4 regions of the Mesorhizobium sp. M0152 genome follow, and region 3 is predicted to be linked to each of the others. Evidence: riboswitches for the same ligand, from Rfam matches in the RefSeq annotation. Region 3 holds a riboswitch; each other region holds the start of a gene.
What was found. A riboswitch is a leader RNA that binds a small molecule or an ion and turns the genes downstream of it on or off. The one in region 3 is predicted to bind cobalamin.
Positions count from the first base shown of each region.

Region 1: linked by a shared signal. The riboswitch ahead of NKJ26_RS24100 (DUF1636 family protein) and the one ahead of NKJ26_RS30445 (ABC transporter substrate-binding protein) in region 3 are both predicted to bind cobalamin.
Region 2: linked by a shared signal. The riboswitch ahead of bluB (5,6-dimethylbenzimidazole synthase) and the one ahead of NKJ26_RS30445 (ABC transporter substrate-binding protein) in region 3 are both predicted to bind cobalamin.
Region 4: linked by a shared signal. The riboswitch ahead of metE (5-methyltetrahydropteroyltriglutamate--homocysteine S-methyltransferase) and the one ahead of NKJ26_RS30445 (ABC transporter substrate-binding protein) in region 3 are both predicted to bind cobalamin.

Region 1 covers NZ_JAMYTH010000028.1:47,140-50,355, forward strand. The annotation lists gene NKJ26_RS24095 (winged helix-turn-helix domain-containing protein) at 243-1,442, shown strand; cobalamin riboswitch at 1,471-1,675, shown strand; gene NKJ26_RS24100 (DUF1636 family protein) at 1,714-2,148, shown strand; gene cobW (cobalamin biosynthesis protein CobW) at 2,145-3,197, shown strand; gene NKJ26_RS24110 (cobaltochelatase subunit CobN) at 3,216-3,216, shown strand, end outside.
Region 2 covers NZ_JAMYTH010000002.1:34,577-37,792, forward strand. The annotation lists gene NKJ26_RS02340 (hypothetical protein) at 1-742, shown strand, start outside; partial or broken gene bluB (5,6-dimethylbenzimidazole synthase) at 826-1,494, opposite strand; cobalamin riboswitch at 1,542-1,720, opposite strand; gene NKJ26_RS02350 (histone deacetylase family protein) at 2,108-3,034, shown strand; gene NKJ26_RS02355 (exodeoxyribonuclease VII small subunit) at 3,038-3,216, shown strand, end outside.
Region 3 covers NZ_JAMYTH010000055.1:4,634-7,849, reverse strand. The annotation lists partial or broken gene cobF (precorrin-6A synthase (deacetylating)) at 1-113, shown strand, start outside; gene NKJ26_RS30455 (hypothetical protein) at 156-491, shown strand; partial or broken gene NKJ26_RS30450 (ABC transporter substrate-binding protein) at 455-910, shown strand; cobalamin riboswitch at 1,013-1,210, shown strand; gene NKJ26_RS30445 (ABC transporter substrate-binding protein) at 1,364-2,380, shown strand; gene NKJ26_RS30440 (FecCD family ABC transporter permease) at 2,377-3,216, shown strand, end outside.
Region 4 covers NZ_JAMYTH010000044.1:19,293-22,508, reverse strand. The annotation lists partial or broken gene NKJ26_RS28650 (IS6 family transposase) at 178-618, shown strand; gene NKJ26_RS28645 (trehalose-6-phosphate synthase) at 539-868, shown strand; cobalamin riboswitch at 1,525-1,725, shown strand; gene metE (5-methyltetrahydropteroyltriglutamate--homocysteine S-methyltransferase) at 1,821-3,216, shown strand, end outside.

The DNA.
Region 1 (3,216 bases), on a different contig from region 3:
TAAGGGCCTATGCTGCAACGCGGCGAGGGTTAGCGCAGCACTTCCAGCGAAGCAAGTCAAACCTTGTTCAAAACACGGTGCTGGATGGCATATCGAGGAAAACTGGTCCGATCCGCTCCTGTTTGATTTCCTTCGCTTTTTACTCCACTTTTCTCTCCTGACATATATGCCGCCAAAACCCTGCTAGCATCCCGCGGAATCACAGCCCTGCCCCGCTCCAACCCCATCAGAGTCGCCTGAGGATGAAGGAAAAAATCTCGCTTGCCACGGCCCGGCGCATCGCGCTCGCCGCTCAAGGGTTCACCGATCCCCGCCCTGCCGGAACGCCCGACCGCCGCCACTTCGCCCGCGTGCTTTCCCGCACCGGCCTGCTGCAGATCGATTCCGTCAGCGCGGTGGTGCGCGCTCATTATATGCCGCTCTATTCGCGCCTTGGCGCCTACCCCTTTGCTTTGCTCGACAACGCCGCGGTGACGCGCAAGCGCACGGTGTTCGAATATTGGGCGCACGAGGCCTCCTTCCTGCCGGTCCAGACATACCCGCTGATGCGCTGGCGCATGGAGCGCGCCGAACGCGGCGATGAAATGTACCTGGGCCTCGCCAAATGGGGCCGCGAGCACGCCGCCTATATCGAAGAGATCTACCGCGAGGTCGCCGAGCGCGGGCCGATCGCCGCCTCGGCGCTGGAAGGCCAGAAGGGCTCGGGCGGCTGGTGGGGCTGGAGTCATGCCAAGCATGCGTTCGAATGGCTGTTCTGGGCCGGGCGCATCACCACGGCGCACCGCCGCGGTTTCGAGCGCTTCTACGATCTCCCCGAGCGCGTGCTGCCGCAGGCGATCCTCGACCTGCCGGTGCCTGCCGCCGAGGACGCGCACCGCGAATTGCTGCGCATCTCCGCCCGCGCCCACGGCGTGGCAACGTCCGGCGACCTGCGCGATTATTTCCGGCTGTCTCCCGCCGACATGAAAGGCCGGCTGGAGGAACTGGTTGAAACAGGCGAATTGCTGCCGGTGCGCGTCGAAGGTTGGGACAAGCCGGCCTATCTCCATAAGGACGCTCGCCTGCCGCGCAAGATCGAAGCCCGCGCCTTGCTGGCGCCGTTCGATCCGGTCGTCTTCGAACGGTCGCGCTCGGAGCGGCTGTTCGATTTCCACTACCGCATCGAGATCTACACGCCGGCCGAAAAGCGCCAGTATGGCTACTACGTCCTGCCGTTCCTGCTCGGCGACAGGATCGTGGCGCGTGTCGACCTCAAGGCAGACCGGCCGGCCAGCGTGTTGCGCGTCCACGCCGCCTATGCCGAGCCCGGCGCGCCGGCCGGGACTGCCGCCGAACTGTTCGAGGAGCTGAAGCAGATGCAAGGCTGGCTCGGGCTCGAACGCATCGAAGTGACGCCGGCCGGCGACCTCGGACAGCCCCTCGCCGACATTGCCGCGTCGTAGACGTGCGTTGACACGGCTGTCCCGACAAGCCTAAATCCGGTCAGACGGTCTCTTCTCTTCAAAGGGAGGAGCCAAGAGGGAATGCGGTGCGGGACAAAATCCCAAATCCGCGGCTGTCCCCGCAACTGTAAGCGAAGAGCCAAGGCCGAAAGCCACTGGGATGTTCCCGGGAAGGCGGCTACCCAAGGCGATGACCCGCGAGCCAGGAGACCTGCCGTCTGAGGTACAAGAATCCGATCGCCTGGCGGGTTTTCCGGGCAAGGAGCCAGATTTGGGACGCGACAGCGGTTTTCCGGCTGAGACAACGGATATCAGGTCGGGTCATGGCGATGCCTTGACGGGCGTGACCGTGATCGTCTGCGCCTCCTGCCGCGACGAAACCGGTTCCGACGCCCATCCCCGTGCCGGCGAACGTTTGGCCGAAGATACGCGCCAGGCTGCAGCCAGTGACACTATCCGCATCCGCACGGTCGAATGCCTCGGCAATTGCAAGCGCCGGCTCAGCGCCGCCATCCTGCGCGACGGCTGCTGGAGCTACGTCTTCGGCGACCTGACCGCGACCAGCGGCGCCGATCTCGTCACCGGCGCAAAACTCTTCGCCACATCCACGGACGGCCTCATCCCATGGCGCGGCCGACCCGATAGCCTCAAGCGCGGCCTCGTCGCCCGCATTCCTCCCCTCGACATGCTGAAGGACCAGACATGACCGTCCCAGTTTCCGCCGCCAATTTCTCCCGCGTTCCCTGCACCGTCGTCACCGGCTTTCTCGGCGCCGGCAAGACGACGCTGATCCGCCATCTCCTGGAAAACGCCGGCGGCAAGCGGCTGGCCATCATCGTCAACGAATTCGGCGACATCGGCATCGACGGCGAGATCCTGAAGGGCTGCGGCATCGACACTTGCCCGGAGGAAAACATCGTCGAACTGGCCAATGGCTGCATCTGCTGCACCGTCGCCGACGATTTCGTCCCGGCGCTCGACCGGATCCTGTCACTGACGCCGAAGGTCGACCATATCCTGATCGAAACCTCCGGCCTCGCTCTGCCCAAGCCACTGGTCCAGGCTTTTCAATGGCCAACGGTGAAGAGCCGCGTGACTGTCGACGGCGTCATTGCCGTGGTCGACGGACCGGCACTGGCCGAAGGCCGCGTCGCCAACGACATGGACGCCCTTCAGGCGCAGCGCGCCAAGGATGAGACGCTCGATCATGACGACCCGGTCGAGGAAGTGTTCGAGGACCAGATCGTCTGCGCCGACCTCATCATCCTGTCGAAGAGCGACCTGATGGATAAGGCCGGTTCTGCCCGCGCCAATGCCATCATCAACGAGCACTCCGCCCGCGCCGTGAAGATCGTGCCGGTTTCGCAGGGCAAGGTCGATCCCTCCGTACTGCTCGGGCTCGGTCTCGCCGTCGAGGACGACATCGAGAACCGTAAGTCCCATCATGACGGCGCATTCGACCATGAGCACGACGACTTCGACACGTTCATTGTCGACATTGCCTCGATCGCCGATCCGGACGAGCTGGCAAAACGCGTCGCCACCGCCGCCGAGGAAGAAAACGTGCTGCGCGTAAAAGGTTTCGTCGAGGTCGGCGGCAAGCCGATGCGGTTGCTGCTGCAGGCCGTCGGGCCGCGCGTCAACCATTACTATGACCGCGCCTGGACGGCGCAGGATGATCGCCGCTCGCGCCTCGTCGTCATCGGCCTGAAGGGGCTGAACCGCCCGGCGATCGAACGTATACTCGCCGGCTGACGCAAAGCACGGGCCGCGA
Region 2 (3,216 bases), on a different contig from region 3:
CGAATACATCCTCTATGTCGTCAAGGCCGGCCATATCGCCGTCATGGTGCATCTGATCGACGGCCGGGATGTCCCCGATGGTCAGAACCAGATCGCCTATGCCAGGCAAGTCGTCACAGAGCGTTTCGCCGAGGCCAACATCCTTTTCGTCATCGACCAGCTGGTCAAGGGCGCCATCCGCGCCATCACCGGCTTGCTCGGCGGCGTTGCCGCCTTCCTTCCTATTCCGGGCCTGAGCGGCTTGGTCTCTTTCCTCAACACGGTGGTCCGCCTGTCGCTGACCTATGTCGACGAGATCATCCTCGGCTACAACATCCGCCTCAATTCGTCCTCGCCGTTCGAGACGGCCAGGCAAGGTGTCGTGCTCTACGCCCAGAACGGCAAGACCATGGTCAAGAACGCCGTCTGGCTGGCAGTCATCATGTGGGGCGTCTCCTTCGTGATTTTCCTGCTGATGCTGGCGCCGGCCGGCGCCATTCTTTTCCTGATGCCCGGCCAACTCGCCGGCTGGGCTTTCGTGCTCGCCATCGTTTTCGCCTGGGCTTTCAAGGCGGCCTTCATCGAACCCTTTGCCATCGCCTGCCTGATGCAGGTCTATTTCAAGACCATCGAGGGCCAGGTGCCCGACCCCGCCTGGGACGACCGGCTGGCCGAGGCGTCGTCGAAGTTCAGGGAGCTCAAGGACAAGGCGCTGGCCTCCTTCGGCGGCTCGCGCTGGGGCACGGCCGGCGCGACATCCTGATCCGCGGGGCTGGCGGTCGCAGGTGCGGGGCTAACCGGGTTGAGGCGCGCCACGGTGGATTTGAGCGGCGCCTCGCCTGGGCCGCCAAAAATCTCGCTCATGATCAATTCGGGCAGCGGCCGCCGCCGCCCCCAGCCATGCGTTTCGAGATCCGGCCTTGGCGCGAACTCCGAGACGCGGCCGACGCAGAGGTAAGCGACCGGCGTCACATGCTCGGGAATCGACAGCAGGCTTTTCAGCGCCTGCGCCTCGATGATGCTGACCCAGCCGACGCCGACGCCTTCGGCGCGCGCCGCCAGCCAGAAATTCTGCACCGCGCAGACCGTGCTGTAGAGATCCATCTCCGGATTGTGCCAGCGCCCAAGCGGCGAGTTCTTCGAGCGCTCGCGGTCGCAGGTGATGCAGATGTTGAGCGCGCTTTCGCAGATGCCTTCCAGCTTGAGCTTGCGATAGAGCGCCTGCCGCTCTGCCGCGATGGCGGGCAATTCCTGTTCGCGCGCCGCCAGGAACAGGTCGCGCACCTCCGCCCGTCGTGCGGCATCGCGAATGACGATGAAATTCCATGGCTGCATGAAGCCGACCGACGGCGCGTGGTGCGCGGCAAGCAGCAGCCGCGCCAGCAATTCGTCGTCGAGCGCTGTGGGCAGGAAATGGCTGCGCACGTCGCGCCGCGTGAACATGGCGCGATAGACCGCGTCGCGCGCCATCTGGTCAAATCCATCGCCCATAGGAGCGGTCATGGTGTCCGGCATCGCTTGTCCCCTTGCGATTGCTATGATGCCAGCCGCCTGACCATGCGGATGACGATGCCTGCCAGGCCGGTCTTCTGGCTCGGGATCAACCCGCGTCCGGTGCCTTCCCGTCATCGACAGTGGCATTTGCCGGCGCGGTCCCCCTTACAGCGTTGGGCACGCCACGGAGTTCAACCGTGTTCCCGATTCTCCCGCTTGCGCGGGCACCAGGCAGTGGCCGCGACCTTACGACGAAGCGCCGGCGCCGCCAATCCCCTCGGCGACATGAACAGGGCTCCGAACCCAGCTTGGCAAAAGGCCTGACGGCGGCCAATGCCGTCGTGCCGACAGCTTTTTGTGCGCCGGCAGCTGTTCACGGTAGGAATTTTTTCCTTGATACCGTGACCGCCGCTATGCTAGATATTCGTCCATGGTGCTGATTTGCGCGAATGACCCACCGCACAGGCGGGTTTTTCGTCTGATGGTTCTCAAACCAGCGCGCCGGCGAACGCTCCGAAGGAACCCGCTAACCCCGATTCGTGCCCTGGCGACAAGAATGGACGCAGGTGCGATTTCCCCAGCCATCAAGCCGCAACGCATGGCCATTGCGCCGTCAGGGCACTAGATAGAAAACATGGCCACCCGTCTCTACACCCATCCGATCTTTCTCGAGCACATCACGCCACCCGGCCACCCCGAGCGGCCTGATCGTTTGCGCGCCATCGAACGGGTGCTCGATGACGAAGCCTTCGCCGCGCTCGACCGCGTCAAGGCGCCTCAAGGCGATGAGGCCACCATCCTCTACGCGCATCCCGCCGACTTCGTCGCGCGCGTGCGCGCCGCCATTCCCGACGAAGGCATAGCTCGCATCGATGCCGACACCACCGCCAGCCCGAAGAGCTGGCAAGCGGCGATCACCGCGATCGGCGCCGCCAACGCTGCCGTCGACGACGTCTTTTCAGATCGCGCCGATAATGTTTTCGTCGCCGCCCGCCCGCCCGGCCACCATGCCGAGAAAACCACCGCGATGGGGTTCTGCCTGTTCAATACCGCTGCGATCGCGGCGCGCTATGCGCAGAAGAAGCATGGCATCGAGCGCGTCGCCATCGTCGACTGGGACGTGCACCACGGCAACGGCACGCAGGACATTTTCTGGGATGATCCGTCGGTGCTCTATTGTTCGACGCACCAGATGCCGCTCTATCCCGGCACCGGCGCGAAGACCGAGACCGGCGCCGGCAACATCGTCAACGCCCCGTTGGCGCCGCAGACCGGCAGCGAGGTCTTTCGCGATGCCTTTCTGTCGCGCGTCCTGCCGGCGCTAGACAATTTCGCGCCCGACCTGATCATCATTTCGGCCGGTTTCGACGCGCACCATCGCGATCCGCTGGCCGAGATCAATCTGACCGAGGACGATTTCGACTGGGCGACCGGCCAACTGATGCAGCGCGCCGCGCGCCACAGCGGCAACCGCCTCGTCAGCCTGCTCGAGGGCGGCTACGATCTGCAGGGATTGGCATTTTCGGTCGCCGCCCATGTCGGGCGACTGATGAAAGGATGAATGATGGCTGATGCGACCAACGAAGACGTCAAGGCGATGAGCTTCGAACAGGCACTCGAGGCGCTGGAGAAGATCGTCGATGACCTCGAGCGCGGCGACGTGCCGCTCGACCAGTCGATCCGGATCTATGAGCGCGGCGAAGCGCTGAAGGTGCATTGCGACCGGCTGCTGAAGTCCGCCGA
Region 3 (3,216 bases):
AGGTGATCGACGATATCGAGCGTATCCGCGAAGAGGCGCGGGCCGGCAAAGGCTGGATCATGGACACCGTTTTGATGAGCCGCGGTACGTCATCGTCCGGTTCTTCGCATTGACGACGTTGAAGCGCCCGGCGCTCCGCATTATGATCTGCGATCATGAGAACCACCACCACGATACATGACAGCTCGACCAGCGCACGCCAGAGCGTTTGGGTGGTTCTTGTCGTTGCTCTGAGCATTGTCTTCAGCCTCGCGCTCGCCTGCGCCACGCCGTTTGCGGCAATCGCGACGGTTGCCGGCGCCAACATGTCCCGCCGGGGAGCGCTGCTGCTGACCAGCATCGCGTGGTTGGCAAATCAGGCGGTCGGCTACGTGTTTCTCGGCTATCCGACGACATGGGACAGCTTCGCCTGGGGTGCAGCTATCGGCATCGCGGCTGCCCTCGCCACAGGTGCGGTGCTGTTGTTGCGCGGCCGGATCGCTTGGCGGTAGGCTACGACCAACGCCTTGAGCACATCAGATCCGCCACCAGGGGCAGGAAGCGGCCGCGGGTCTATTTCGAGGAATGGGACGAGCCGCTCATCAGCGGCATCGGCTGGGTCTCGGAACTGATCGAAGTCGCTGGCGGCGATGATATCTTCCCGCAAAAAACGAAAGCCAAGGCGGCCAAGGACCGGGTCGTCACGCCAGAAGAGGTTATTGCTGCTCAGCCCGACATTGTCCTGGCTTCCTGGGGCGGCAAGCGGGTTGTGGCGGAGAGGATCAGAGCGCGGCCGGGCTGGGACCGGATTCCTGCCGTGCGCGACAATCGCATCGTCGAGATCAAGTCTCCGCTCATACTGCAGCCAGGGCCTGCGGCACTGACGGATGGGCTCGACGCCATCATCGCAGCCCTATCCGGCATTCGATGAGCTGGCCGATCCTTTCTGCTTCAATGCGGCGACACGCATCGCAAAGGGCAACATAGCTCAAATCTAGATATGGCCATGGCCGCTTGATCAAGGCAGCGCGATTGGCTACGAGGGAGTGTCGGTTTCCGCAAGGAAATAACAGGGAATTCGGCGCGGTCTTCTTCGGCCGCGAAACGAAACTGCCCCCGCAACTGTAGGCGGCGAGTCCATCTCGATCATGCCACTGGGATTAGCCCCCGGGAAGGCCGAGACGGACGATGACCCGTCAGTCAGGAGACCTACCTACGTCTGTAACTGAACGCGCCGGGCGGGGTTGTCCGGGGAGGTTGTCGATGTCGTTAGCCACACCTGAGGTGCAGCCGCATCATGTCCTTACGGGCATGAGCTCGATCATTGTCGTCCTGGCCCCAGTCCTCCGATCCCCGCCATCAACCGATCGGAGATCTTCGCGCCATGACTGTTTCACGCCTGGCACTCGCTGCCTCTAGCTTTGTATTCTTCACGGCCGCCGCCGGGGCCGAACCGACCAAATATCCGCTGACCCTCGAGAACTGCGGCGAAACGCTGACCTTCCAGAAGGCGCCCGCCTCGACTGTCACGGTCGGACAGGCGGCGACCGAGGTGCTCTATTCGCTCGGCCTCGGCGACAAGGTTACCGGCACCACGGTCTGGTTCAACGAGGTGCTGCCGGAGTTCAAAGAGGTCAACGACAAGGTCGAACGCCTGGCCGACAACGATCCGAGCTTCGAAAGCGTCGTTGCCAAGAAGCCGGAACTGGTAACCGTGCAATTCATTTGGCACGTCGGACCGGACGGCATCGTCGCCACGCGCACGCAGTTCCACGATGTCGGTATCCCGACCTATGTGCTGCCGGCCGACTGCGTGGCGAAGGACAACACGGTCGGCGTCGACGGGACGCGCAGCGAGCTCTTCTCGACTGCGTCCATCCATCAGGGCGCGCGAGAACTGGCGCAGATTTTCGACATCCAGGACAAGGGCGAGCAACTCGTCGCCAGCCTGACCGAACGCGAAGACAAGGCGATTGCGGAAGCGAAGGCGCTCAACCTCAAGGACGTCTCGGCCGTGTTCTGGTTCTCCAGCGCCGAGATGGACATCGATCCCTATGTGGCGGGACGCAAGGGCGCTCCCGCCTACATGATGGACAAGCTCGGCATCAAGAACATCATCGAGTCCGACGAGGAGTGGCCGGTGGTCGGCTGGGAGACCATCGCCAAGGCCAACCCGACGTTGATCGTGATCGCCAAGATGGATCGCCGGCGCTTCCCCGCTGACGACTATGAGAAGAAGCTGGAGTTCCTCAAGACCGATCCGGTCGCCAGCCAGATGGAGGCGGTGAAGAACAACCGCATCGTCGTCATGGACGCGCACGCCATGGACGCGACCATCCGCACCATCGCCGGCATCGAGGTGCTGTCAAAGTCGCTCAAGGATTCCGGACTGGCCCAGTGAGCCTGACCGCCTCGCAAGCGATCTACGTCTCCCGGCTCGGCCGGGGGACGCTCTGCTTCGCGGCGCTCCTCGCGGCGGTGCTTGCCGGCACCTGCATCGGCGAGACGCCGATCCCTGTCTCGACCGTCGTACAGATTTTGGTCAACAAGATCCTTGGTTCGGCATACGTACTCGACCCGATCGACATGGGGATCATTTGGAACTATCGCCTGCCGCGCGCGATCATCGCGGCCTGTTGCGGATCGGGTCTGGCAATCTCGGGCATGGTGTTGCAGTCGCTGCTGCGGAATGCACTTGCTGACCCGTACCTGCTGGGGATTTCCGCAGGAGCCTCGACCGGCGCGGTTGCGGTGACGGTCGCCGGCCTGGGCGCCGGCGCGATTTCGATGTCGCTCGGCGCCTTTGTCGGCGCTGTTGCGGCCTTCACCCTGGTGGCGATGCTGGCGCGGGCGGCCGGCGGCAGCGTGACGCGTCACGGTACCGGTCAGATCGTCCTTGCGGGCATCGCCGGATCGCAGCTCTTCAATGCGCTGACATCCTTCATCATAACCAAATCCGCCAATGCCGAACAGGCGCGCGGCATCATGTTCTGGCTGCTCGGCAACCTGAGCGGCGCCCGGTGGCCGGATGTCTGGCTGGCGGTGCCGATTGCGCTGGTCGGATTGGCCGCCTGCATCTGGTTTGCGCGCGCCCTCGACGCTTTCGCATTCGGAGCGGAATCGGCGTCGTCTCTCGGCGTGCCGGTCCGCACCGTGCAGGTGATCCTCATTGGCATCACGGCGCTCGTTACCGCCGTCATGGTCAGCATTGTCGGATCGATCGGCTTCGTCGGTCTC
Region 4 (3,216 bases), on a different contig from region 3:
GGTTCTGTCGCAAACTTTTCGGAAAGGTCATTTGCTGCATGACGCTTGCTCTTTTTTCCGGGAGTTTGTCATGTTCAAAGGCCGCCATTTTGATCGATCCGTGATCCGGCTCTGTCGCAAACCTTTCCGTAAGCGGAGCATGGCAAGAAAAACGCCTCAGCTGTGGAGGAGCACGTGATGTCCAAGGGCCGCCATTTCGACCAGTCGGTGATCCTGCTGTGCGTGCGCTGGTACCTGGCCTACACTCTGAGCCTGCGCGATCTGGAAGAGATGATGGCCGAACGCGTTGAAGGTCGACCACTCCACTGTGCATCGCTGGGTCGCCCACTTCTCGCCGCAGCTGCTGGAGCGCTTCAACCGGCGCAAGCGTGTGGTCGGCAGCAAGTGGCATATGGACGAGACGTACATCAAGGTCCGCGGCCATGGATGTATCTCTACCGCGCTATCGACATCCTCGGCGACACGGTCGAGTTCTTCTTTAGCGAGAACCGTGACCTGGTGGCGGCCCAACGCTTCCTCCGCAAGGTGCTGACGCGCCATGGCCGGCCGGAGCGCATCGTCATCGACGGCGGCCAGACCTGGCGTTCTGGTGTTATCGAAGTTGGCCGGCGCGGCCGAAGACTTCGGTGAGGACGCCCTGCTGGTAGATCCGAGGCTCCCCGATGAGATAGCTGCAGCGATCTCAAGAGCGGCCAGCATGCCGCGCGAAGAACGCATCCAACGCTGGCGGGGGATGATGGATAAACTTGAGGCGTATACAATCCACCATTGGTCAGCGGACTTCGTTCGGCAACTGGACAAGAGCCGGATTACCGTGCCTGCGGACCACTTCCACTATCTCGGCTTGGGCTGGATGAGCGAGGCCTAAATGCCTTCCTTCGGACCGAGCCCGAATTGCACACCGCGCTGATGCGTGCACTGGATAAAAACTGGGTCCTGCCGACCATATGATGCAGAATATGAAGCACGCGAGCTTTGCCGCAATTCCGCGTCCCTCGACTGCCTAGCGCTTTGAGATGAGATACTTATACTTACCGCCTGAATGACGCTTAAAAAGCTTATCGGGACACAGTCGTGCCTTGCTCTTTGGACCGGGCCCCGGCCAGTGTGGTCTCTTGCCGCCGAGCGCAGTTACCACCGATTGCCTAGTCACCAGGGGTCGTGGTCACGACCTGGCGTGCCATTTCCCCCCGCACCATGGTTTGGCGTTCACTTCGAGACAACCGCTTCTGCCATGCACGCATCACTTTCGGCCCACGATTGCATCGTTAAACATCGCCACCAATGCCATCTTCTGCATTCGACCACGTTGTCACTCCCATCCATCTTGTCCGAAATCCTTCATGGATGAACGGTGAGGAATGTCGCAGCCTGACAGGAAACCATTATGAACAATGGTGGCGGGGGTGCCAGCGACGGCAATGGGCGGACTGAATATTTCAGAATGAAGACAAGGTGTAAAAGAGCGAATACATAACGACATAAACATTTCGTTATGCGATATTGACAAAGTGCGGACCGCTGTGATTGTCTGCGGGTTGTGGTTCTCCGCACGGCGCTGCCGGAGCGGAGCTAAGAGGGAAGCCGGTGCGATGCCGGCGCTGCCCCCGCAACTGTTAGCGGCGAGCCAACCCCACTCATGTCACTGAGGCGAATACCCTCGGGAAGACGGGTAGAGGCTATGACCCCGCGAGCCAGGAGACCTGCCACGGCGAATTACGTCCACGGGCGGGGTGTCTCGGTGGCCGCTGCAACCCGGCGTTGGTGCCGGCCTGCTAGCGCCTTCCTTGTCACCGACGCCCCAACCATCGGGGTATGACATGACTGTCTCTCAGCAAATTCCTGTAGCAACGCTCGGCGTGCCGCGCATCGGTCGTCGGCGAGAACTGAAATTCGCGCTTGAAAGGTACTGGTCCGGAAAATCTTCCGCCGCCGCCCTTCTCAGGACGGCGAAGGCGCTCCGTGCCGCTAGCTGGGAGGAGCAGCACGATCGCGGCGTGTCGAAAATCCCGTCGAACGACTTCTCGCTATACGACCATGTGCTCGACACCGCAGCCATGGTCGGCGCCGTTCCATCCCGTTACGGCTGGAATAGCGGCGAGGTCCCACTTGACATCTACTTCGCAATGGCGCGCGGCAACCAGGGTCAGACGGAGGGTTGTGGACACGCTGGTCACCAGCAGGCGGCTCATGGGCCTGATGTAACCGCGATGGAAATGACCAAGTGGTTTGACACCAACTATCACTACATTGTGCCGGAACTCGACGATGATCAGACGTTCGCCCTCTCGTCAACGAAACCGGTCGATTACTTCCTCGAGGCTAAAGCTCTCGGCATTCACACACGCCCAGTCATCCTTGGACCCATCACCTTCCTCAAGCTGGCGAAATCGCCTGCCGAAGGGTTCGGTCCCATCGCGCTCCTATCGCGGCTGCTGCCCGTCTACGAGCAACTTCTGCAGAGGCTGAAGCTGTCGGGAGCCGACTGGGTGCAGATCGATGAGCCAGCGCTTGTCCTCGATCTGAACCCGAACGAACGAGCTGCGTTCGAATTCGCCTATGGACAGCTGTCGAAAGCCGCGCCCGAGCTGAAGATCATGCTGGCTACGTATTTCGGGCCGCTGGGAAACAATCTCGAAACCGCGGTTTCTCTGCCCCTGGCTGGGCTGCATATTGATCTCGTGCGCGCTCCCGAGCAGCTGGAAACGGTGGGTCGGCTCGCTCCGAAGGATCTGGTGCTCTCGCTTGGCTTGATCGATGGCCGCAACGTCTGGCGTGCGAACCTGCCCGCCATTCTCGACCGCATCAAATCGATCGTCGCCGGCTGGCCCTTGGACCGCGTCGAGATCGCGCCTTCTTGCTCGATGCTGCATGTGCCGATCGACCTGCGCATGGAGACGGAACTCGACGCCGACATCAGCTCGTGGCTCGCCTTCGCGGCCCAGAAGACCGACGAATTGGTGTTGCTGGCCCGGGCCCTGTCCCAAGGCAGAGATGCGGTGGCTGGCGCGTTGAAAGCGTCTGCCGAGGCTGCCGCCACGCGCGTGACATCCACGAGGATCCATGACCCGCTTGTTCAGGGGCGGATCGCCAGCATTGACGATAGCATGAAGCGACGAGAGAGCGCTTTTGCCGAGCGCTCCAGAGTCCAAGCCGGCTCACTCGGGCTGCCGCCGTTCCCGACGACGACCATCGGGTCCTTCCCGCAGACGCCGC